Regions from separate parts of the Thiomicrospira aerophila AL3 genome, predicted to be linked through region 2. Evidence: predicted binding sites of a transcription regulator. Region 2 holds the regulator's gene; the other holds the start of a gene.
The links. Region 2 encodes PhoB, which activates phosphate uptake and scavenging genes when phosphate is short. Its sites were predicted from a motif close to GNNTGTCATAAAACTGTCANAT; they were not measured.

Region 1 (11,558 bases), 130 kb from region 2:
TGCGGACGCTGTTGGATTAAATGCTGCGCCAACGCCAACCCGATTCGCTGACCTGCCCCGGTAATCACGATTGCCTGTTTGAGTTTCACACTGCCTCCTGATTCCCTTCACAATTTAAACTATAATAAATGAAACAGAATTCTACTGTGTTGACCTCTCGCATAAAAGCGCAAAAAAGGAACAGATCATGAAGATTGTTATTCTAGGCGGTACAGGATTTGTGGGACGTCACCTATCACGTCATCTTACCGAGCAGGGCCATCAGGTCACTGCGCAAGGGCGCTCAGCATTTAAGGACTTAGATCACCTCACCCAACTCATTGATAACCAAGATGTGGTGATTCAATTAGCGGGCGCCAATATTGGGGAGCGCTGGAATGAAGCCTATAAACGCGAACTTTATGATAGCCGGATTGCCACCAGCGAACTGCTACAAAAAGCCCTAGCGAAAGCAAATACCCCACCCGAACGCATTTTAGCGGCTTCTGCAATTGGTATTTATCCGCAACGCCCTTGTGGTCAACCCCTTGACGAACGGTGTACCGATGTCGATCCAGGGTTTTTAGGTCATTTAGGCCAAGCCTGGGAAGCCGCTAATGCCCAACTGACGCCCGCGCCACTGATTATGCGTTTTGGCGTAGTACTCGGATTGGATGGCGGTGCATTGGCGAAAATGTTACCGGCCTTTCGTTTGGGCGGAGGTGGCCCGGTCGCCGGAGGGCAGCAATGTTTCAGTTGGATTCACATTGATGACTTGGTTGCTGCGATCAGTTGGGCACTGGGCCAACCGACGCTTAGCGGGGCCATTAACTTCTGCGCACCCGAGCCGCTGACCCAAGCGGCATTTGGTCGTACCTTAGCTCATGCATTAGGTCGCCCATTTTGGCTACCGATGCCAGAAGTTGCGCTAAAAATCCTGTTTGGTGAAGGCGCACAAGTCTTGACCCACAGTAGTTGTGTGGTGCCGACCCGTTTAACTGAATTAGGTTTTAAATTTACCTACCCTAATGCCACCTCGGCCATAAAACACTTGGTGAGCCGTGCCTGAATTACCTGAAGTTGAAACAACGCTGCGTGGCATTGCCCCGCATTTAAACGGGCAAACCGTGGCCAGCCTGACCGTCCATCAAGGACGGTTACGCTGGCCGGTGCCAAGTGATCTTGCCGCTAAAATTACCCAACAACCGATTACCCGCTTAAGTCGCCGCGCTAAATACCTATTGCTTGAGTTTCCGACCGGGACGTTGATTATTCATCTCGGCATGTCTGGCTCGTTACGCATTTTAGACGCCAATACACCCCGCAAAAAACACGACCATATTGATTTGTTAACCACCCAAGGTCAAACCCTACGTTATCATGACCCGCGCCGCTTTGGCGCTTGGCTCTGGACCGATGACACTGCAACATCCCATCCATTGCTCGCCCACTTAGGTCCCGAACCTTTAGATGCTGCGTTTAATGCAAGCTGGCTGTTACAACAGGCTAAACATCGCAAGATTCCATTGAAAACGCTGATTATGGATAACAAGGTCGTAGTAGGTGTTGGCAATATTTATGCCAATGAATCGCTGTTTTTAGCAGGCCTCCATCCTGCGCTGCCCGCTAAAGACTTGTCGCAACAGCAGGCCGAGAATTGGGTGATGATTGTTAAACAGGTATTGGCTAAGGCCATTGAACAAGGCGGCACCACCCTACGCGACTTCTATCATGCTGATGGTCAAGCGGGCTATTTTAAACAACATCTTTATGTCTATGGCCGTGCCGGTGAAGCCTGCCAGGTGTGTGGCACAGGGCTCGAAAAAATGATTATTCAACAACGCGCCAGTGTATTCTGCCCAAGATGCCAGGCACTTCCCAGCTCGTCGTAAAAGGAGAGCCAAATGCCAGCTTACTCAATTAATAACACGTCATTCAAATCGCTTAGCTTAATGGCCGCCGTCATCACAGGCCTAGTTGCAACCCTGATAATGCTTGGAGGATGTAGCGACAGCACCAAAGGACCAAGCTGGCCCTTATTGACCGACTGTGATTTACATCAGCAGGCCTGCTTGGCGACCAGTCCTGATCAAACCCAACAGGTCGAGTTGGCGCTGTCGCCGCAACCCATCCCGATTGCGCGCCCTATTGAAGCCAGCGTACAACTGCATGGATTTGAGGATGTCACTAAGGTGGAACTGGATATCGCCGGCATTAATATGTACATGGGATATAACCGCGTCAACCTCCATGCACAGCCAAACAATATGTTTGCCGGTCAAACCATGTTAGCTTTTTGTACCAACGAAGTGATGCAGTGGCAGGTCACCCTGCTCATTCACCATAGCGATGGCCAAGTCAGTCAAGTGCCCTTTCTACTGGAAACGCGAAATCGCTAAATCATGCCAAAACTCCCTTATCGTCAAGATCCCGATGCACTAGCCGCCGAACTGAATACTGACCTCTCGTGCGGCATGACGCAGCACGCCGCGCAACAGCGCCGGCAAGAAGACGGCCCCAATATATTTACTGACACAGCGACCATTTCGTCCTTAAGGCTACTGTTACAACAATTCACCAACCCACTGTTAATTGTATTGATGTTTGGTGCACTGCTATCTTTTGTTATTGCCCATTATGTAGATGCGATTGCTATTGCGGTTATTATCCTAATCAACGCTTTGATCAGCTTTGTCCAAGCCTATAAAGCGCAAAAATCTATTGAAGCCCTTCGCACTATGGCCGCACCTAAATGCTGGGTGCGGCGTGATAATCAATGGCAGCACCTTGCGGCACGTGACCTGGTGAGAGGCGACATCATTAAGCTCGATACCGGTGCTATTGTGCCTGCAGATGCCCGCTTGATAGACATAAGTAGCTTACATATTGATGAGTCAGCGCTCACGGGTGAGTCAGAACCGGTTAGCAAGCACACCCAAACTATTAACAACAAGACGCTAGCCGTTGCCGATCAAACTAATATGGTCTTTATGAGTACCGCCGTCACCCATGGCCAAGGTACTGCTCTTGTTACCGCTATCGGCATGAACACCGAGGTTGGGCATATTGCGCAACTGATGCAACAAACTGAAACACGCTTGACTCCCTTACAACTGCGCATTTTACGCCTATCCAAGCTGCTCATCTGGGCGGCAGCCGTAATTATTTCAACCATCATCATTCTCGGAATGTTACAGAGTTTTGGCTGGGCAGAATTAGCGCGCACGGGCATTTCATTAGCCGTTGCCGCAATCCCAGAGGGCCTTCCAACCGTTGTTACAATCGTATTAACCTTGGGCGCGTATCAAATGATGCGCAGCAACGCCCTAGCCAAACAACTCAATGCAGTTGAAACCCTAGGCTCTACCAGTATTATTTGTTCTGACAAAACCGGCACACTTACCCAGAACAAGATGCAGGTAACTCAAATTTGGCAAGCCAATCAATCCTATCACTTAACCGGATTAGGTTATGAACCACAAGGTGAGTTCCTAGCCAGCGACTCTTCGCAAGCAAGCCAACCTATTGACCCAACTCAACACACTGACCTCACCCAATTGCTCGACTATGCCGCACTATGCAATGATGCCGTGCTAATCATCGATAACGAACGCTACAGCATTCACGGCATGCCCACAGAAGGCGCGCTCATTGTGGCCGCAGCCAAAGCTAACATTACCCAAGCGTCCCTGGCAACGCGCTTCAAGCGACTGGCTAGCCAACCCTTTGACTCTGAGCGCAAAATGATGAGCGTGGTCATTCAAGATCAAGATCAGCAGGCCTGGTTAATTGTAAAAGGCGCGCCCGATGTGTTATTAGCTCGCTGCAACACCGCTTTAATCGCTCAACAACAAGCGTCTATTACAAGGGTTCATCAAGATGCATTAGACGCAATCGCGTCTTTTGGGCAACAGGCGTTACGAACCTTAGCGGTGGCCATTCGACCATTGACACCCGCCGAAGCGGCAAAACCCGATTTGTCACTGGAATATGATTTAACCCTAGTGGGTCTGTTTGGTATTATTGATCCGCCTCGACCTGAAGCGATAACAGCAATTGCTGATTGTCACGAAGCCGGCATTGCTGTTGCCATGATTACCGGTGACCATGCCGAAACAGCCAAAGCCATTGCCTTTCAAATGGGCATTACCACTACAGCTGAAGCACCATGTTTAGTCGGTGAAGAATTAAATCAACTCGACGAGTTTCAACTGACTCAGGCCGTTAAGAAAGTGCGTGTATTTGCACGCGTAACCCCCGAACACAAACTGCGCATAGTTCAAGCCTTGCAAGCCAATCAAGAAGTGGTCGCCATGACAGGAGATGGCGTCAATGATGCACCGGCACTGCGCAGCGCTGACATAGGGGTCGCCATGGGCATAGCTGGCACAGGGGTCGCCAAAGAATCTGCTGATCTGATTTTACTCGATGATAACTTTGCCACCATCGTCATGGCCGTAAGAGAAGGACGGCGGATTTATGACAATATTCGCAAATTTATTCGTCAAGGCCTCACGGCCAATGTCAGTGAAGTCAGCGCACTATTATTTGCCTTTGCTTTCATCACCAATGAGCCCCTGCTGACACTCGCGCCCCTAATGATTTTATGGGTCAACTTAATAAGCGACGGCTTGCCAGCACTTGCACTGGGCATTGATCAAGCAGAAAAAAATGTTATGTCTCGCCCACCTCGATCAAGCCAGGAAAGTTTATTTGCGCAACATTTAGGCACCAAAATTATTGTTCGAGGCTTAGTACTGGGCGCCATTACCTTTGGCGTATTTCAATGGGCTATCTTACAGGGCTACGCCGAAAGCTATGCACAAACCTTGGCATTTATGACGCTTATTTTTGGCCAGCTTGTCCATATTTTTGACGCTCGCAGTTTTGGCACGCTCTATGATCGCAATCCATTCAACAATCCCGCATTAGTGCTGATGGTGCTGGCCTCGGCCAGCTTATCGATATTGATGGTATATTGGTCATGGGGTCAGCTGGTACTTGGGACGAGTGCACTGACGATAGAGCATCTTCTCATTGTTATGTTCATTGCGGCCTTGCCAACCCTGATCTTATCGGGCGCTAACAAGCTGTTTCGATGGCACTGGCTCTAGGCTCGCCCTGAATGACCAAAGCCGCCTTGGCCACGGTCACTGGCATCACTAAATTCGCTTACCTGTTGAAACTGCGGTTGCAGTACCGGCACAATCACCATTTGTGCAATCCGCTCACCTACTGCAATTTCATAAGGCTGATTGCCCCGATTCCAGCAGGATACTTTCAGTTCGCCCTGATAATCTGAATCAATCAACCCCACCAAATTCCCTAACACCAAACCGTGTTTATGCCCCAAGCCTGAACGCGGTAAAATCATTGCAGCCAAACCTGGATGAGCTAAATGTACCGCCAACCCCGTGGGAATGAGTAGGGTTTGCCCTGGCACAATGGTGAGGGGTTCGGCAATTGCGGCCCGTAAATCCAGGCCTGCTGATCCTTCGGTCGCATAGGCAGGAAATGGAATCGTGTCACCGATGCGTGGGTCTAAGATTTTATATTCAAGGGTCAGACTATCTTGCACGTTTAACATTATTGGGTTCCTTTTGATTCTTGAGTTGTAGAAGTATTTAGATGCTCAGGTTCTATGACAGACGGCGCTTCATTTGACAGCATAATGCCGATCCAACGTGTCGCTTCGTTTTGCTCAAGGGCAATCTTAACAATCATGGTCAGCGGGATAGATAAAAACATCCCAACGGGACCAAATAACCAACCCCAGAGTATTAATGATAAAAACACGACCAACGGCGACAAACCTAGCCCTTTGCCCATGTAGCGTGGTTCAATTAAACTACCCATCAGCACGTTAATCACGATGTAACCCAGTGCGACAAAGGCGGCATCACCAAAGCCGAGTTGAACCATCGCCAGCAACACCGCTGGAATCGCGGCAATCAGCGAGCCGACGTTGGGGATAAAATTCATTAGCATCGCCACTAAGCCCCAGAGTATAGGAAAATCAACGCCTAAAAACATTAGCCATAAGGTAACCAGTAGGCCTGTTATAAAACTGATGATGGTTTTAATGAGCAAATATTTGTTAACACGATCCATAAAGCCACTGGTCAGCTCAATCGTAAAATTCGCTTTCTTGCTGGCCGCTTTAAGCTTGGCGGGTAATTGCGCTTCTTCCATCATTAAAAAGATAACAATAAACACCACTAAAAAGGTACTGGTAAGGAGTGAACTGACAGCGGATAAGGCCGTGCCGATGGAGCCCATCACCGTAGCCGGATTAATGTGCTGCATAATCATGTCGCGGGTTAAAGGGATATTAAACTGTTCGGCGAGCGGTACCAGGCCGGTTAGCATGATTTGTAAGCGCATTTGATAATGCGGCAATTGCAACATAAACGCATTGATTGACTGACTAACAATCGACACCAACCCGCCGCCAACAATAATCAGCACCGACAACACAATTAGCACGGCCGCATAACCGGGAATGCCGCGCTTGGTGAGCATTCTTAAAAATGGGCTGCTGATAATCGCAATAAACAACGCCAACATAATCGGAATGGTAATGGATTCAGCGGCTTTAAGGCCGGCGAGAATAATAATAATCGCGGCCAATCCGACTAACCAATTAAGGCCTTTGCTCTCTGTCATGGTGGAATATGTCCTACTAAAAATGAGTGGCATCAGTTTAGCACCTCGACAGGGTGCTCGTCATCAAAGCGTCATGTTGCTAGGGGTAATTTAAGTTAAAATAAGGGGATAAATATTTTCATTCAATCTGCTTTTGCCGCGAGGACTACCATGACAGATACGACTCAACCTACATCGCCTGTGCAACCCATTTATATCAATCGCGAACGCAGTTTGCTGGAGTTTAACCGCCGCGTATTAGCTCAAGCTAAAAATGCCCAGGTGCCTTTGTTAGAGCGCTTAAAGTTTTTGTGTATTTCCAGCTCGAATATGGATGAGTTTTTTGAAGTACGTTTAGCCAGTTTAATCGAACTGGCTAAAGAGCCTGCGGCGCGGACCCACCCAGATAACCTCGTCCCACGCGATGCGATAGCGCAGCTCACTGAGGCAGCGCATGATATTGTCAAGGATCAATATTACACCCTTAACCATATTTTGATTCCCGCGTTGGAAAAAGAAGGGATTCGCTTTGTACGCCGCAACCATTGGAATGAAAAACAAAAAGAATGGATTCGCAATTACTTTTTGGATTCATTAAAGCCAGTACTTAGCCCAATGGGTCTCGACCCGTCGCACCCTTTCCCTAAAATTCTTAACAAAAGTTTAAATTTTATTGTTTCCTTAGAAGGCAAGGATGCGTTTGGGCGTTCAAATGGTTTGGCTATAGTGCAGGTGCCACGGTCATTACCGCGCTTGGTCAAGCTGCCGCCTGAGGCGACAGATGGTGACAACGATCTCGTGTTTTTGTCGTCTATCCTGCATTCCAATGTCGCTAATTTATTCCCTGGTATGACGGTGACCGGTTGTTATCAATTTAGAGTAACGCGTAACACCAATTTATTTATTGACGAGGAAGAAGTTGATGACATTATGAGCGCCCTACAGGGCGAGTTATATGGTCGTCAATTTGGCGATGCGATTCGTTTAGAAGTGGCCGATAATTGTCCACCGGCGATGATGGATTATTTGCTCGACCGCTTTAAACTGGACGAGACCGCCTTGTATCAGGTGCATGGCCCAGTCAACTTGCATCGCTTAGATGCGGTGCCGAATTTAGTCAATCGTCCGGATTTAATGTTTCCGCCTCATGTACCCAAGCCGTTTAAGCCCAAGCCGGTGAATAAAAACCCCTTCCGCTTGTTCTCGCGCAAAAAAGACGGTGAAAGCTTATTTCAACATATTGCTCGCCAGGATATTTTGCTGCATCACCCCTATGATGCCTTTACCCCGGTCATTGATTTCTTAAATCAAGCGTCTAAAGATCCCGATGTATTGGCAATTCGAATGACTCTATACCGTACCGGTGAAAAATCGGCGATTATTGATGCCCTTGTGCGCGCCGCCAAAAATGGCAAAGAAGTCACCGCAGTGGTCGAGTTACGCGCCCGCTTTGATGAAGACAATAACATTCAACAAGCGACCCGCTTGCAAGATGCCGGAGTGCATGTAGTTTATGGCGTGGTGGGCTATAAAACCCATGCCAAAATGATTTTGGTGGTGCGCCGTGAAGACTCCAAATTACGCCATTATGTGCATTTAGGCACAGGTAACTACCATCATATCACCACGCGTTTTTATACTGATTTTGGATTGTTTACCTGCCACAAGGACATCGGCAATGATGTCACCAAAATCTTTCAACAACTCACCAGCTTAGGCAATACCAAAGATCTAAAAGTCTTGTTGCAATCTCCTTTTACCCTGCATTCCGGCATGATTGAACGGATTCAGCGTGAGGCTGAAAACGCGCGCAATGGTAAGCCCGCTCGCGTGATTGCCAAAATGAACGGTTTGCAAGAAAAGCAAATTATTGATGCACTTTATGAGGCGTCACAAGCCGGTGTAAAGGTCGATTTGATTGTTCGTGGCATTTGTTCGTTAGTGCCAGGTGTGCCAGGCTTGTCTGAAAATATTCAAGTGCGCTCAATTATCGGCCGCTTTTTGGAACACCATCGTGTCTATTATTTTGAAAATCACGGCGGCGAACCCGAGTTGTATTGCTCCAGTGCCGATTGGATGAGCCGAAACCTATTAGCGCGCGTGGAAACCTGCTTCCCAATTCTGGACCCGCAGTGCTTTCAGCAAGTCTTTACTGAAGGATTGGCTTTATACTTAGAGGACAATACCTCTGCCTGGTTATTGCAGCAGGATGGGCATTATGAACTGGTTACGCCTCCCTTGAGTGATGATGAACCGACTGTCAATGCGCAACAGCAGTTGATTAGTCAATATCAAGGCGACCCAAGTGCCAGCTAGTAACAGTTCTATCCCATTTTTGACAGCGCAACCAGCCAATTTGCTTGGTTGGTCGCTAAAAAATGGGGTACACTTGAATCCTTGCCTTTCCCCCATTGTGAACAAAGATACTTATGAACGAGAGTCCGGAATCTGATTTATACGCGGCCATTGATTTAGGTTCAAACAGTTTTCATATGATTTTAGCGCGCCAGCGTGATCATCAACTTCAGGTAATCGATAAGCATAAGGAGATGGTGCGTTTACGTTCCGGCCTGGACGCCCAGGGCTGGTTATCGGATGACGCCATTGATAGTGCGCTGAGTTGTTTAACTCGTTTTGGCCAGCTGATTAAACATTTGCCGGTACAAAACATCCGCGCCGTAGGCACCAACACGCTACGCAATGCGCAAAATTCGCGCAGTTTTTTACGCGCCGCCCGCGAGGCACTAGGTCATCACATTGAAATTATTTCTGGACAAGAAGAAGCGCGACTGATCTTTTTAGGCGTGGTGCATGGCCTTCCCAAAAGCAATGAACAGCGACTTGTCATGGATATTGGCGGCGGTAGTACCGAATATATTATTGGCCAGGGTTTTGACAACCAACATCTAACCAGCACCGAAATGGGCTGTGTCAGTTTAACCCAATCTTGCTTTGCCGATGATGTGATTACCGCTGACCGCATGAGTCGAGCAATTGCGAGCGCACGTCAAATCTTACGGCCACACCGCAAAAACCTGACCAAACAAGGCTGGGATAGCGCCTATGGGGCGTCGGGAACCATCAAGTCGATTAGCCAAATTCTGGTGGATAATCAATGGAGCAGTGATGGCAGCATTCAGCTTTCGGGTTTACAACAGCTGCGTGGCGAGTTAATAAAAGCCGGTAGTGCCATGGATGCCACTATTGCTGGTTTAAAAGATGACCGTCGCCCTGTCATTGCCGGCGGTTTAGCGATTTTAATCGCCACCTTTGAAGAGCTCGGTATTGCCAGTATGCTGGTAAGCCAAAATGCATTACGTGAAGGCCTAGTGTTTGATACCTTGGGTCGGTTGCATAATGAAGACAGTCGCGAACAGAGTGTGCAGGCGATGCAAAACTGGATGCGGGTCGATACGGCGCAAGCCAAACAAGTCGCCCAAACAGCGCGCCGCTTGTACCATCAAGCACACAATACTTGGCAGCTGCACGATACCGAATACAACTATCCAAAACTGCTGGAGTGGGCCGCGCAGTTACATGAATGCGGAATGGCCATCAGCTATAAACGCTATCGTCACCATTCAGCCTATCTGCTCGAAAACACGGATCTCGCCGGTTTTACCAACCAAGAAAAACAAATGCTCGCCGCTATGATGCTCAATCATCGCGGTAAATTTATTAAAGAAGCCTTTGATAACTTGTTTGAACCCCACAATACCAAATTAATATTTTTAACCGTATTGCTTCGTTTAGCGGTGCGCATTCATCGCGGTCGTGATTTAGATTCACCTGAGGTGCTATTGCATATTGATGCCAGCTCTTTAGAGCATCGGTTGAGCTTAGTGTTTGAGGAAGGTTGGTTAGCGCAACATCCACTGACCGCGATGGATTTAGATATCGAAGCTAAACGTCTTGAAGCCGCGGGGTTTTATCTGACCATTCAATAACGTCTTAATACACATCTAATGCAATGCGGCCACTTTTGCGCGCATCTAACCAGGCCTGGTCTAACGCGTCTGCCGCATACAGCCCATGATTTAACCAGGCCTGCTTAATCGCCGATTCGACGCCTTTTGCCAAGCCAAGTTTACTGCCACAAACATAAATATGCCCTCCGGCTTGCCACGCATCTAACCAGGCCTGCTGCTTAAGTAAGGCATGCTGCACATAATAAGGCGTTGGATAGTCAACCGGCTGTGGATCACGTGAAAAAGCCGTAACGAGTTGTAGCAGGCCTGCTTGTTGCCACCCGCTAAGTTGTGCTTGAGCTAGAAAACGTTGCGCGGCATGGGTTTCACCGAAATAGAGTTGATTGTAGCGAGCACCTTGTGCTGCACGGGCTTGCATAAACCCTAAAAACGGTGCTAAACCTGTGCCTGCTGCCACCATAATCACCGGCGTGGTTGGATCAACCGGCAGTTTAAATTGTGGGTTAGGTTTAATCGCTATCTCAAACATAGCATTGCGATTAGCGGTGGTATCGGCACTGGCTAAACTGGTCGAAGTTACCCCATATCGGGTACGGCCATGCTGGTGAATTTCAAGTTGTTTGAACAGAATCTGCAGTTGGTTAGGCGCCGAAGGATTGGGCGCACTGGCAATCGAGTAATAGCGAGGCAACAGCGGCGTTAGCAATGGCAACAGCTCGACTCCCAGTTGCGCAATATCGGGGTATTCAATTAATAGATCAAGCAAATCGCGGCTGTCGGCATACGCACGCATCGCGTCACGATCTGGCCAATAACTCAAGCCCAACTGACGGCTCAACTTGCCGAGCAGCGCAGGATCGAGCAAGGTAATTTCAAGATGATGAATTAAAGCATCAAGCGCACTGACATCGCCGTGGCGGCGCAAGGTTACTGGCGTTTCAGGATCAAGATTCAATTGCGCTAAAATCGCCCTCGCCCACGCTGGCTGATTAACACCGGTTACTG
Region 2 (11,558 bases):
CAATGGTATTCACTTCTGCGAACAATGGCGGTTTACGCAATTTCTTCGGCGTACCAAGACGATATATATGCTTTCTAAAACGCGCTGCCAATAAGTCCTGATCTAGGTCAAGTGCAACCAGCGTTTTGGGCAAAATCAACTTACCAACATGAAATACTAAGCCGCGCTGTTCTTGCTTAAACATTTCCTCAATCAACATTGCGGTACCGAGGGGCTTATAAATCGCTGATAGGCTGTAAAACAAGGCCGAATTACGTGCTTCAATTCGAATAGGTAAAATGGGGGCGTCGGTTTTCAAAGCCAGACGTAAAAAACCTGCTTTCCATTTCCCATCACGCACGCCATTCGGACGAATACGCGACACTTCACCAGCTGGAAAGATAATCAAGGCTTGATCGTCTTCTAACGCCTGTTTCATGGCTTTATATTGTTGTTTTTGCGAAACCTTGCCTGACATATTATCAATCGGGATAAATAAACTGCGAATCGGCTCTAATTCACTCAGCAACTGATTGGCAACAATGCGCACATCGGGTCGCACCGAGCGCACAAGCTTTAGTAAAGCAAGGCCATCTAAGGAACCTATGGGGTGATTTGCCACAATCATGACCCGTCCTTCGGCTGGAATGCGTTTCAATTCGCTGGCGGCGACTTGATAATCAAATTGAAAGGTTTCAAGCACCTTATCTAAAAAATGAAACCCACGCAGATGCTGATTAGCTTGAATAAACTCATTAATTTCATCTTCGTGGGTAATGGCACGCAGTAGTTTAATGAGCCATTTGGCGCCCGGTTGCGCCAGCAACTGCGGATAATGACTCACTAGGGTGCGCTCAATATTAATCATGCTAAAAACTCCTCAAGCATAAAAAAACCCAGCACAAGGCTGGGCTTTTAAATCAATTAATCTGTGTTTTCACAACAAATTAATCTAGTTTACGTAACTCGCGCTCTGCAGCTGAACGTGGTAATGGTACATAACCACTATCTAGTACAACCTGCTGACCTTGCTGAGAAAGAACCATAGTCATAAATTCTTTAACCGCTGGCTCCATAGCCTGTGAAGGTGGATTGTTCACATAAACGTACAATAGACGTGCTAATGGGAAGTTACCGTTTGCCGCGTTTTCTGGTGATGACTCATAGAAAGGCTCACCTTCAGCACGCGCTAAAGGCACTGAACGTACGCTTGAGGTTAGGTAACCAACACCTGAATAACCAATACCGTTAATAGAGGCAGATACACCCTGTACTACAGAAGCAGAACCTGGCTGTTCGTTTACAGAGTTCTTGAAGTCACCACGGCAAAGCGCGATATTTTTGAAGTAACCATAGGTACCTGATACTGAGTTACGGCCGTAAAGCTGTACTGGACGATTCGCCCATTCACCGGTTAGACCCACATCACCCCAAGAAGTCGCATCTTGACGCGCACCACAAGCACGAGTTGATGAGAACAATGCATCAACCTGTGGCAAAGTTAATCCTTCGATCGGGTTATCCTTATGAACAAATACCGCTAACGCATCAATGGCCACACCGATTTCTGTTGGCGCATAACCATAACGTGCTTCAAAAGCAGCGATTTCGCCAGCACGCATCGCACGGCTCATTGGACCAAACTGAGATACACCTTCAGTCAAGGCAGTCGGTGCAGTTGAAGAACCCGCGCCTTGAATCTGTACGTTTACGTTAGGGTACAAACGGTTGAATTCTTCAGCCCATTTAGTCATTAGGTTGTTAAGGGTATCAGAACCCACTGAGCTTAATGAACCCGAAATACCCGAGGTACGCTCATAATTTGGCAAGGTTGGATCAACAGCTGCGATAGCTGGTTGTAGTGTTAATGTAGCAGCAGCAAAGCCCATAGCGGCTAAAAGTTTACGACGTAGCATAATTTAAAGCTCCTTAGGAGAGTTAAGTGAATTTAAACTTCCTGCATAGTATGGTGTTGCAAGGTAACAGCTTAATGAACAAGATTTGACAGTTTTATGACAATTGCGCAACGACGTGATGCATGACGGGATCACGCGTCATGGCAGCGGGAAAAATAACGCGGAAAGTAGAACCCACTTTTAAACGACTTTGAATATCGAGCTTGGCATGATGACGTTCGATAATGTGTTTAACAATTGCCAAGCCAAGCCCGGTGCCGCCTGAACTACGTGAACGAGCGGTATCGACGCGGTAAAAGCGTTCAGTTAGACGAGGAATATCCTCACGGGAAATACCAATGCCCGTATCCTGAACTTCAAACACGAGTTGATGTTGCTCATTTTCAAGCCAACGTACAGTAATTTTGCCGCCCGGCGGTGTGTAACGAACTGCATTAGTGGCCAAATTTACAAACACACTGCGTAGAGGTTCCACCAAGCCAAACAGGTTTTTATGGGTCGCTATCTCAAACTTAATCTGATGCTCATTTTGACTCAGTAGATGCATATCCTGCTCAAGAACAGTGAGGACTTCTTGCATATCGACCAAATCAGGTGGGGTTTTATAACTATCTGCTTCAATTGCAGACAAGGTTAGTAAATCATTGATGATATTTTGCATCCGCTGTGCCTGACTATTCATCTGCTCTACCGGGTTTTGCCACAATACCGGTAAACGCTCATGATCATCTTGCATTAACTCTAAATAGCCGCTCAACACGGTTAAGGGTGTGCGTAACTCATGTGACGCATTGGCTACAAAATCACGACGGACCTGTGCCAGGTTATGGGCTGCAGTAATATCGCGCACAATAAATAAGAAATGATGCTGAAAGTAAGGCACCATCGACGCACTCAAGCGCTGCGTGCTTTGATGGGTTTGATAGAACTCGACCGTTTGATCAAACTCACCCGCTTCAAAATAAGCAATAATCTCCGGCTGACGCAGTAAGTTGGTAATCAACTGCCCAACATCGCTTTGATTTAATCCAAGCAAGGCTTCGGCACCATGATTAATCCATTCAATTTTAAAATTTTTAGATAACGAAATATGCGCATCAGGCAGGAGGTTCATCGCCTGTTGAACTTGATCCGTTTCCGACTTTAAGCGCTTGATTTGACGCTTTTCTTGAAAAGATTTTTCAAAATAACTATCAAAAATATCACCCCAAACCCCAAAAGGCACTTGGTGGGCTTCCAAGTCAGCACTTTTCACCATGCGTAAAAAACGCGCAAAATAAAACATATTGCGCAACACATATAACAAAAAAATCAATAAAAAAGACCAGCCCCAGGCTTGGGTAATTAAGCCGGCAATCGTCGCTAAAAAAATAAGCACCGCAATGCCAATTACTTCTTCATGGAAGCGTAAGCGTTTTGATAAGTCAAAGAGTGGCTTAATGCCAAGCATAATGATTGCTCAACATTAATCAGCAGCGCGTGGGTCGGGTTCCGAAAAACGGTAACCGGCACCACGAATAGTATGGATATAATCTTCACATTGTAGCGGTTCAAGCAATTTGCGTAAGCGGCGAATATGCACATCGACTGTGCGCTCTTCAACCACCACTTGTTGCCCCCAGACCTGATCCAATAGTTGGCCCCGCGAATAGACCCGATTAGGATGCTGCATAAAAAACTGCATCAGCTTAAACTCAGTCGGTCCCATGCGGACCTCCTGCTCCTTCGCCCAAAAACGATAACTGGCCAAATCCATTCTCAACTCACCTAGTTGCAACACTTCTGTGGTTTGAGTTTCTGGATCCTGACGACGAAACAAGGCACGAATACGCGCGACTAAAGCACGAGGAGAAAACGGCTTGACTACATAATCATCAGCGCCCGCATCAAAACCCATCACTTGATCGGTTTCTTCACCGCGCGCTGTTAACATCACAATCGGTAAACTACGCGTTTTCTCATCCTGTCGAATACGTTGCGCAAGCTTTACCCCACTAATACCGGGTAACATCCAATCCAGAATAAGCAAATCCGGTGCGTCATCTTGAATTTTCTGCCAACCCTGTTCAGCATTAGCAGCCAAAACCACATCATAGCCTGCTGAACTTAAGGTAAAGTGCAACATATCACGAATGGCGGATTCGTCTTCTACGACAAGTATTTTGGCAGGGGGCATAAAGTCTCTCATCATGGTCATCGATTAACTAATATTTTCTAAAAATTCAGCTAAACGATTCGGGTCAATATTACGCATTTCCTGACCATTCACCAAATAAATGATGGTTTCAGCCATATTTCGAGCATGATCGGTAATGCGCTCACTTGCCCGTAAAGCATAAATCAATTCGAACAAACATACCACATCGACATCCGAATCTTTAAACAGCGCCATGACTTCATCAGTCGTCACTTTAAAGAGTTCGTCCACACGCTCTTCTTCCTCAATAATGCTGCCGCAACCTTTGATATCTAAACGCACAAACGCATTCAAGGCTTTTTGTAACATCTCGGTAGCACGTGAAGCAATTTCAATCAATTGCTTATAACCATTTAAGCCTTGGCAACGCCCATCATCCATTTCAGCGATATGCACAACCATATTGGCAATCTTAACCACCTCGTCACCCATGCGCTCTAAATCGACACCTAAGCGAATGGCCGCAATAACCAAACGTAAATCAGAGGCGGTCGGTTGCTGACGCGCTAATAGACGCACACTTAAACGGTCAATTTCAATTTCTTGTTGGTTGACCAACTTATCAAGATTTATGACCTCTTTTGCTTCATTTATGTCGTAGTTTTGCACAGCATGAATGGCGCTAGCCAACTGACGCTCTACTAAACCACCCATTTCTAATACTTGATTAAATAACTCTTCAAGCGCACGGTTAAATGAACCAGATACATGTGAACCAAATTCTTGTTTTTCCATTTCGACTACCCTTCTTTTAACCGTAACGGCCTGTAATATAATCTTCTGTGCGTTTAACCTGTGGGTTGGTAAATAAACCATCCGTATCGGTATATTCAATCAGCTCACCCATATACATAAACGCGGTGTAATCCGACACACGAGCCGCTTGTTGCATGTTGTGGGTCACAATCAGAATGGTGAAGTCTTTTTTCAATTCAAAAATCAATTCTTCAATTGCCAAAGTTGAAATGGGGTCTAAGGCTGAAGTGGGTTCGTCTAGTAACATCACCTCAGGCTGAATTGCAATCGCGCGCGCAATACACAAACGCTGCTGTTGACCACCCGACATACCCAAGGCATTTTCATTTAGACGGTCTTTAACCTCTTTCCACAAGCCCGCGCCTTGCAACGCCCACTCAACGGTATCATCAAGGGTCGATTTATTGTTGACACCCTGCAAACGCAAACCATAGGCGACGTTTTCATAGATACTTTTTGGGAAGGGGTTTGGTTTTTGGAATACCATACCAATTCGGCGACGAATTTCAGCCACATCTAATTCTTTGGCATACATATCCTGGCCATGAATATACATCTTGCCATCGACACGAACGATATCAATCAAATCGTTCATACGGTTAAAGCAACGCAGTAAAGTTGACTTACCACAACCTGATGGCCCGATAAACGCGGTTACGCGCTTTTCAGGAATATCCATGGTGACATTCTTTAAGGCCTGAGAATTGCCATAATACAAATCCCAATTTTTAACCTGGATCGCGATTTTCTCTTCCGCAAGATTCATATTGCGGTGATCACGCCCCGTATTTACACTAATGTTCTGACTCATAACTTTTTCCTTCTAACCTAAATTCTGTCAATTAATGTTCGAGTGATTTATATTTTTCACGTAAGCGGTTGCGGATCATAATCGCGCCCAAGTTTAAGCTCACGATGACCAATACCAACAACAAGGAAGTGGCATAGACTAGTGGCTGTGCAGCCTCAACGTTCGGGCTTTGGAAGCCGGTATCATAAATATGGAAGCCTAGGTGCATAAACTTCTGATCCAAATGTACGAACGGTGGATTCGTATTCACTGGTAACTCCGACACTAACTTCACGACCCCAACCAGCATCAATGGCGCCACTTCACCCGCAGCACGCGCGATGGCTAAAATCAAACCGGTCATAATGGCGGGTGTTGTCATGGGTAAGATAATCCTCAAAATCACTTCTAACTTAGTTGCACCCAAGGCCAAGCCGCCTTCGCGAAGCGCGCGTGGAATACGGGATAAACCTTCATCTGTTGATACAATCACCACAGGCAAGGTCAACAGCGCCATGGTTAAGGCCGCCCATAGCAGGCCTGGTGTACCAAAGGTAGGGTTAGGTAACACATGGCTATAAAACATTTGGTCAATCGAATAACCGAGTACGTAAACAAAGAAGCCCAAACCAAAAATACCGAATACGATAGAGGGTACACCGGCTAGGTTATTAATCGAGATACGCACCAGCTTTAATACTGGGCCCTCTTTAGCATATTCACGCATATAGATTGCAGCCAAAATACCCATAGGCATTACAAACAATGTCATAAGGATAACCATCGTGAAGGTACCGACAATAGCAGGAAATACCCCACCCTCCGTATTGGCTTCACGCGGATCGTCTAACAAGAAGTTTTTAATTGAACCTAAAAAGAACGCGGTTTTTTGACCCAAATGCATATCGTTCGGTTGCCAAAAATCGACTACCTGATCAAGTCCTAAACGTCGTTCTGAGCCATCTGATAGCGTCACAACGACCGTACCTAAAGCTCGTAAGCGGTTGTAAAGCTCAGCTCGAACTGTTTCTAACTCACTAAACTCTTGATTTAAACGCGCACGTTCAGCATCGAAATTAGCTATCGCTTCTTGAGTAAGCTGACCACGCTGATCTAAACGACGTTGTTCAAAACGGATTTGTTCTAGTTGGTAGTTAATGCCCCCGATAAGACCTTTTTCAATACGACGCAGTTCTTTACGAATCTGACGGCTTTCTTTTAGTTGCGCATGCATACGATTTTTAACCGCCTGCAAATCATCAAGCCGCTCACCATTCACTTCAAAGGCGTTGATATAACCAAACAAATCGCCATGAGAGTAACGCTCAAAGACCGTAATGCCTTTCGCTACTTCTTTAGCGGTGATATTGCTTTCGTTAATCCAACGAAAATCGATACCAAATACATCGCGGTTCGCGGTTTTGAGCAAGATTTGATTTTCACGTAAGCTCATGCCCGAGTTTTGCGGATCTTCAAACACACGCACACGTGTGTTATGAATTTCAGCGGTATAAACCGCAGGGCCGGCCGCCTGTTCTACTTTAAACTCATAGATCTGGTGCGGCCAAAAATGACTCAACCCGCGTGCTGAGATCATCAGCAATAAACCAAATACTAATACAACAGCGATACTGACGGCAGAAGCACTAAACCATACCCAATGTTCGCCTTTATTCATCCATGTTTTCATGTCTAATTCCTTTTATCTTGGGTTACAGTGAGCCGTATTTTTTACGCATACGCTGACGAACTATTTCGGCAAGGGTGTTAAAGAAGAAGGTAAAGATAAACAACACTAAACCAGATAGGAATAACACGCGATAATGAGTACTATCGACCTCTGTTTCTGCCATTTCAACCGCAAGGTTGGCTGACAAGGTTCGCATCCCTTCAAAAATATTGACATCCATTAGCGGTGTATTACCTGATGCCATCAATACGATCATCGTTTCACCGACACCGCGACCAAAGCCCAGCATCACGGCCGAGAAGATACCTGGACTTGCAGTCGGTAGGACCACCCCAACCATGGTTTGCCAACCGCTCGCACCCAGCGCATAAGAACCGTTTACTAGATAACGCGGCACACTGTATATTGCATCTTCTGCCACCGAAAAGATGGTCGGAATCAAAGCGAAGCCCATCGCAAAACCGATTACCATGGCATTACGTTGGTCAAAATCAATCCCCGCACTGTTAGTCAACCAATCACGCATATCACCGTTGAAGAACATTTTTTCGATGGGTACACTCATACTTAGCGCAAACCAGCCCAAGAATATAACTACCGGCAGCATCAATACGGCTCTACGACCAATTGGCACCATCAAACGAATCTTTTCAGGCAACCGAGACCAACCATAGCCAAACAACAAAATACCTATGGGCACGACAAAGACGATGGCAAAGAAGCCAGGTAGATTCGCTTCCATATAGGGCGCTAACCAAAGACCCGCAAGGAAACCTAGAATAACGGTTGGCAACGCCTCAATAAGCTCGACAGACGGTTTAATCCACTGTCGTGTTTTCTTGTCCATAAAGAAAGCGGTGTAGATTGCGGCAAAGATCGCAATCGGCACGGCAAACAACATTGAATAGAGCGCGGCCTTAATCGTACCGAAAGTTAAAGGCGTTAATGACATCTTGCCTTCAAAGTCATCAGTACCTGAAGTGGACTGCCAAGTATAGGTCGGCTCTGAATAGCCCTCATACCAAACTTTCTGCCACAAGGACGAGAAAGAAATCTCAGGATGCGGGTTGTGAATGTCATAGCTGATTAGACGACCCGATTGGGTTTCAACTAAGGCGCCATCTTCGCGTGGTGCAAAACGAATGAAGGTAATAGGGTCTTGTGGGCCTGCTGAAACTTCACGAAGATGACGCTGGGAAGTTGAGTAGTAAAGGTTAAACTGCCCCGCACTATCTCCCAAGGCAAAGCCACGACGCGTACCCTCAATACCAATCGCAGTAATCGGCTGATCACCGCGTGAAAAATCACGAATTTCTTGCAAAGCAAAATCGTTATTACGATCGCGCACCGGGAACCACTGCACCATACGGCCTTTATCTGTCCCGAACAGCATTGAAGTATTACCATTTAAGTACTTGGCCGAAGTAATGGTTTCATCTGGACGCACCACCCGAACCTGCTGTAGCATTTCAGGCTGCTGAATATTTGCAATCGAATAATAACGCGCCATTCCTTCGCGCGTTACCAAAACCAGGTCACGCATGTTGCTAGCTAACATAATGTAATCTGAAATGAAGTCGGTACGAATCTGTGACTGTGCAACCGGATTCAACTGGATTTCATCAGAGATAAACGAGGTGCGCTTGCGATAGTTGCGAATACTCAAAGCATCTGAAAAATCAGATTGTGCAATAATCATCATATTTTCATCGACATCACGCACCGCTAAGCGATCTACCGATCCATCATGGATGGCTTTGGCATCCTCACCAAATGGCCATTCAATAACCGGCGTAATGACACGCTGACCACCTGGAAAGGTCAGGTTAAATTTAATCTGTCCTAGAATAACGCCACCATCACTCAAACCAAAAGCAAAGCGATTGGTTGGTTCGTCCACTAGCGTAAAGCTGGTCACGCGAACACCCTCTGGTACCGGCACTTTCTTATCTAATAACACATCCGCGTTGTCAGTTGAGAAACCTAGAATCCGACCTGCGTCGGTAATTCGAACACCAACGGCTTTATAGTCGTCAATAGCGTAATGGACGGTTTGTTCTGACAAGCCACCCGGCACGCTCATCTCGGTGCGCTTATCAATGTCTGCCGACACAAACATCGGCAGCACAACATAAATTAAGAAGAACATAATTAGGAATACGGCAAAAATAATCCCGATCCCCCCGGTACTGATGCCGTATTTTGCGGTATGATCAACAATACGACGACGCACTAAACGACGTTTAGAGCGTTTTCCTGTTAAGGCCTCATTGAGGTTTTCTTTGATAAGCTGGCTCATTTAAACGGACTTCCATCTTGAGAGATTAATTTCTGCCCACTATAACCAGTGAATATGACAGCTAGATGTCAAAACAGTTCATAACTGATTTATTTTAAGCACCAACCCGAAACAATCTGCACCAAAATAAACAAGCGTTACACGCTTAAAAAGAATCAAAATAATATTGAAATTATAAAAATTTCAATATTAATCAAACACCTAATAAAGCGAGATTAGTATTTACAAAATCTTGGCATGGTTTACGCTTTAAATCGACTGAAAACAATTACAACCACAACGAAGGATAAGATTATGTCGCAAGCAATTTTTGACCTGATTAAAGAACAAGAGATTAAATGGGCTGATTTACGTTTCACTGACACCATTGGCAAAGAGCAGCATGTAACCATCCCGGCTACTGAAGTTGATGATGAGTTTTTCGAAGACGGTCATAGCTTTGACGGTTCTTCTATTCGTGGTTGGAAAGGCATTCAAAACTCTGACATGTTGCTAATGCCACAAACTGATGGATATTATGTTGATCCATTCACCAATGATCCGACTATTGTTATTCGTTGTATGATCGTTGAACCGTCAACATTAGAGCCTTACGAAAAAGATCCACGTGGAATTGCTAAAAAAGCAGAAATGTACCTAAAATCAACCGGTGTAGCGGATACTGCGTTCTTTGGCCCAGAACCAGAATTCTTTATCTTTGATGATGTACGTTGGGGCGCAGACATGTCTGGCTCATTCGTTAAGATCGACAGTAATGAGTCTTCATGGAACACAGAAAAAGTTTATGATGGCGGCAACATGGGTCACCGTCCAAAAACCAAAGGCGGTTATTTCCCAGTTCCACCCGTTGATCAGCTCCATGAAGTGCGTGCCGACATCTGCGCTATGGCTGAAGCGATTGGCTTAAAAATCGAAGCTCATCACCATGAAGTAGCGAACAGCGGTCAGTGTGAGCTAGCTATTGCTGGCAACACCTTAACGGCTAAAGCTGACGAAGTGCAAATGCTTAAATATGCAGTGCACAATACTTGCCATCAATTAGGCAAAACCGCTACTTTTATGGCTAAGCCCATTGTTGGTGACAACGGTTCAGGGATGCACATTAACCAGTCATTATCAAAAAATGGTAAAAATATTTTTGCTGGTGATGTGTATTCTGGTTTATCACAAGAAGCGCTTTGGTACATTGGCGGCCTAATGAAACACGCACGTGCATTGAATGCCTTCACTAACCCAGGCACTAATTCTTACAAGCGCTTGGTACCTGGCTTTGAAGCGCCGATTTTGTTGGCCTACTCAGGCTCAAACCGCTCGGCATCGATTCGTATTCCTTATGCGGCTTCTGAGCGCGGTCGTCGTGTTGAATTACGCTTCCCAGATCCAACAGCTAACCCTTACTTGGCGTTTGCAGCCTCATTAATGGCTGGTTTAGACGGTATTATCAATAAGATCGATCCAGGCGCGCCTGCTGAGAAAGACCTATATGACCTACCACCAGAAGAAGAAGCGACCTTCAAAACTGTTTGTGCCTCTTTAGAAGAAGCATTAGATGCATTGAACGAAGATCGTGAATTCCTAAAAGCGGGCGGTGTGTTTACTGATGAAGCGATTGATTCCTACATCAAACTGAAGATGGAAGATGTGACACGCATGCGTGCAACGACCCATCCGATTGAATTTGATATGTACTACTCAGCTTAACGTGTTTCTGGAGAGCCATCTCCAGAGCAGCATTAATCCACAAAAAACCCAGCTCTAAGCTGGGTTTTTTTATTATCGCAACCAACGTTGTATGAGTTCACTGAAACTATATCGCGTAAAATAACCCGCCATCATTAGCAACATCCACGACCAGATTAAAATAGGCCAATGGGTCCAGTGACTAAAGGGCGTTGCACCTTCATAGGGTTGAACCTCACCACGCAACACGC

Region 1: a site for PhoB is predicted at 6,701-6,722, ahead of ppk1 (polyphosphate kinase 1). Genes of this name have one in related genera too.

Annotation. Positions count from the first base shown of each region.
Region 1 covers NZ_CP007030.1:325,540-337,097, reverse strand. The annotation lists gene folM (dihydromonapterin reductase) at 1-89, opposite strand, end outside; gene THIAE_RS01635 (TIGR01777 family oxidoreductase) at 188-1,048, shown strand; gene mutM (bifunctional DNA-formamidopyrimidine glycosylase/DNA-(apurinic or apyrimidinic site) lyase) at 1,041-1,871, shown strand; gene THIAE_RS01625 (hypothetical protein) at 1,884-2,378, shown strand; gene THIAE_RS01620 (cation-translocating P-type ATPase) at 2,382-5,093, shown strand; gene dut (dUTP diphosphatase) at 5,090-5,566, opposite strand; gene THIAE_RS01610 (AI-2E family transporter) at 5,566-6,645, opposite strand; gene ppk1 (polyphosphate kinase 1) at 6,796-8,940, shown strand; gene ppx (exopolyphosphatase) at 9,054-10,571, shown strand; gene THIAE_RS01595 (flavodoxin domain-containing protein) at 10,576-11,558, opposite strand, start outside.
Region 2 covers NZ_CP007030.1:452,409-463,966, reverse strand. The annotation lists gene THIAE_RS02220 (GNAT family N-acyltransferase) at 1-847, opposite strand, end outside; gene THIAE_RS02215 (PstS family phosphate ABC transporter substrate-binding protein) at 927-1,895, opposite strand; gene phoR (phosphate regulon sensor histidine kinase PhoR) at 1,990-3,345, opposite strand; gene phoB (phosphate regulon transcriptional regulator PhoB) at 3,361-4,071, opposite strand; gene phoU (phosphate signaling complex protein PhoU) at 4,096-4,827, opposite strand; gene pstB (phosphate ABC transporter ATP-binding protein PstB) at 4,844-5,659, opposite strand; gene pstA (phosphate ABC transporter permease PstA) at 5,691-7,328, opposite strand; gene THIAE_RS02185 (ABC transporter permease subunit) at 7,351-9,627, opposite strand; gene glnA (type I glutamate--ammonia ligase) at 9,922-11,328, shown strand; gene lnt (apolipoprotein N-acyltransferase) at 11,401-11,558, opposite strand, start outside.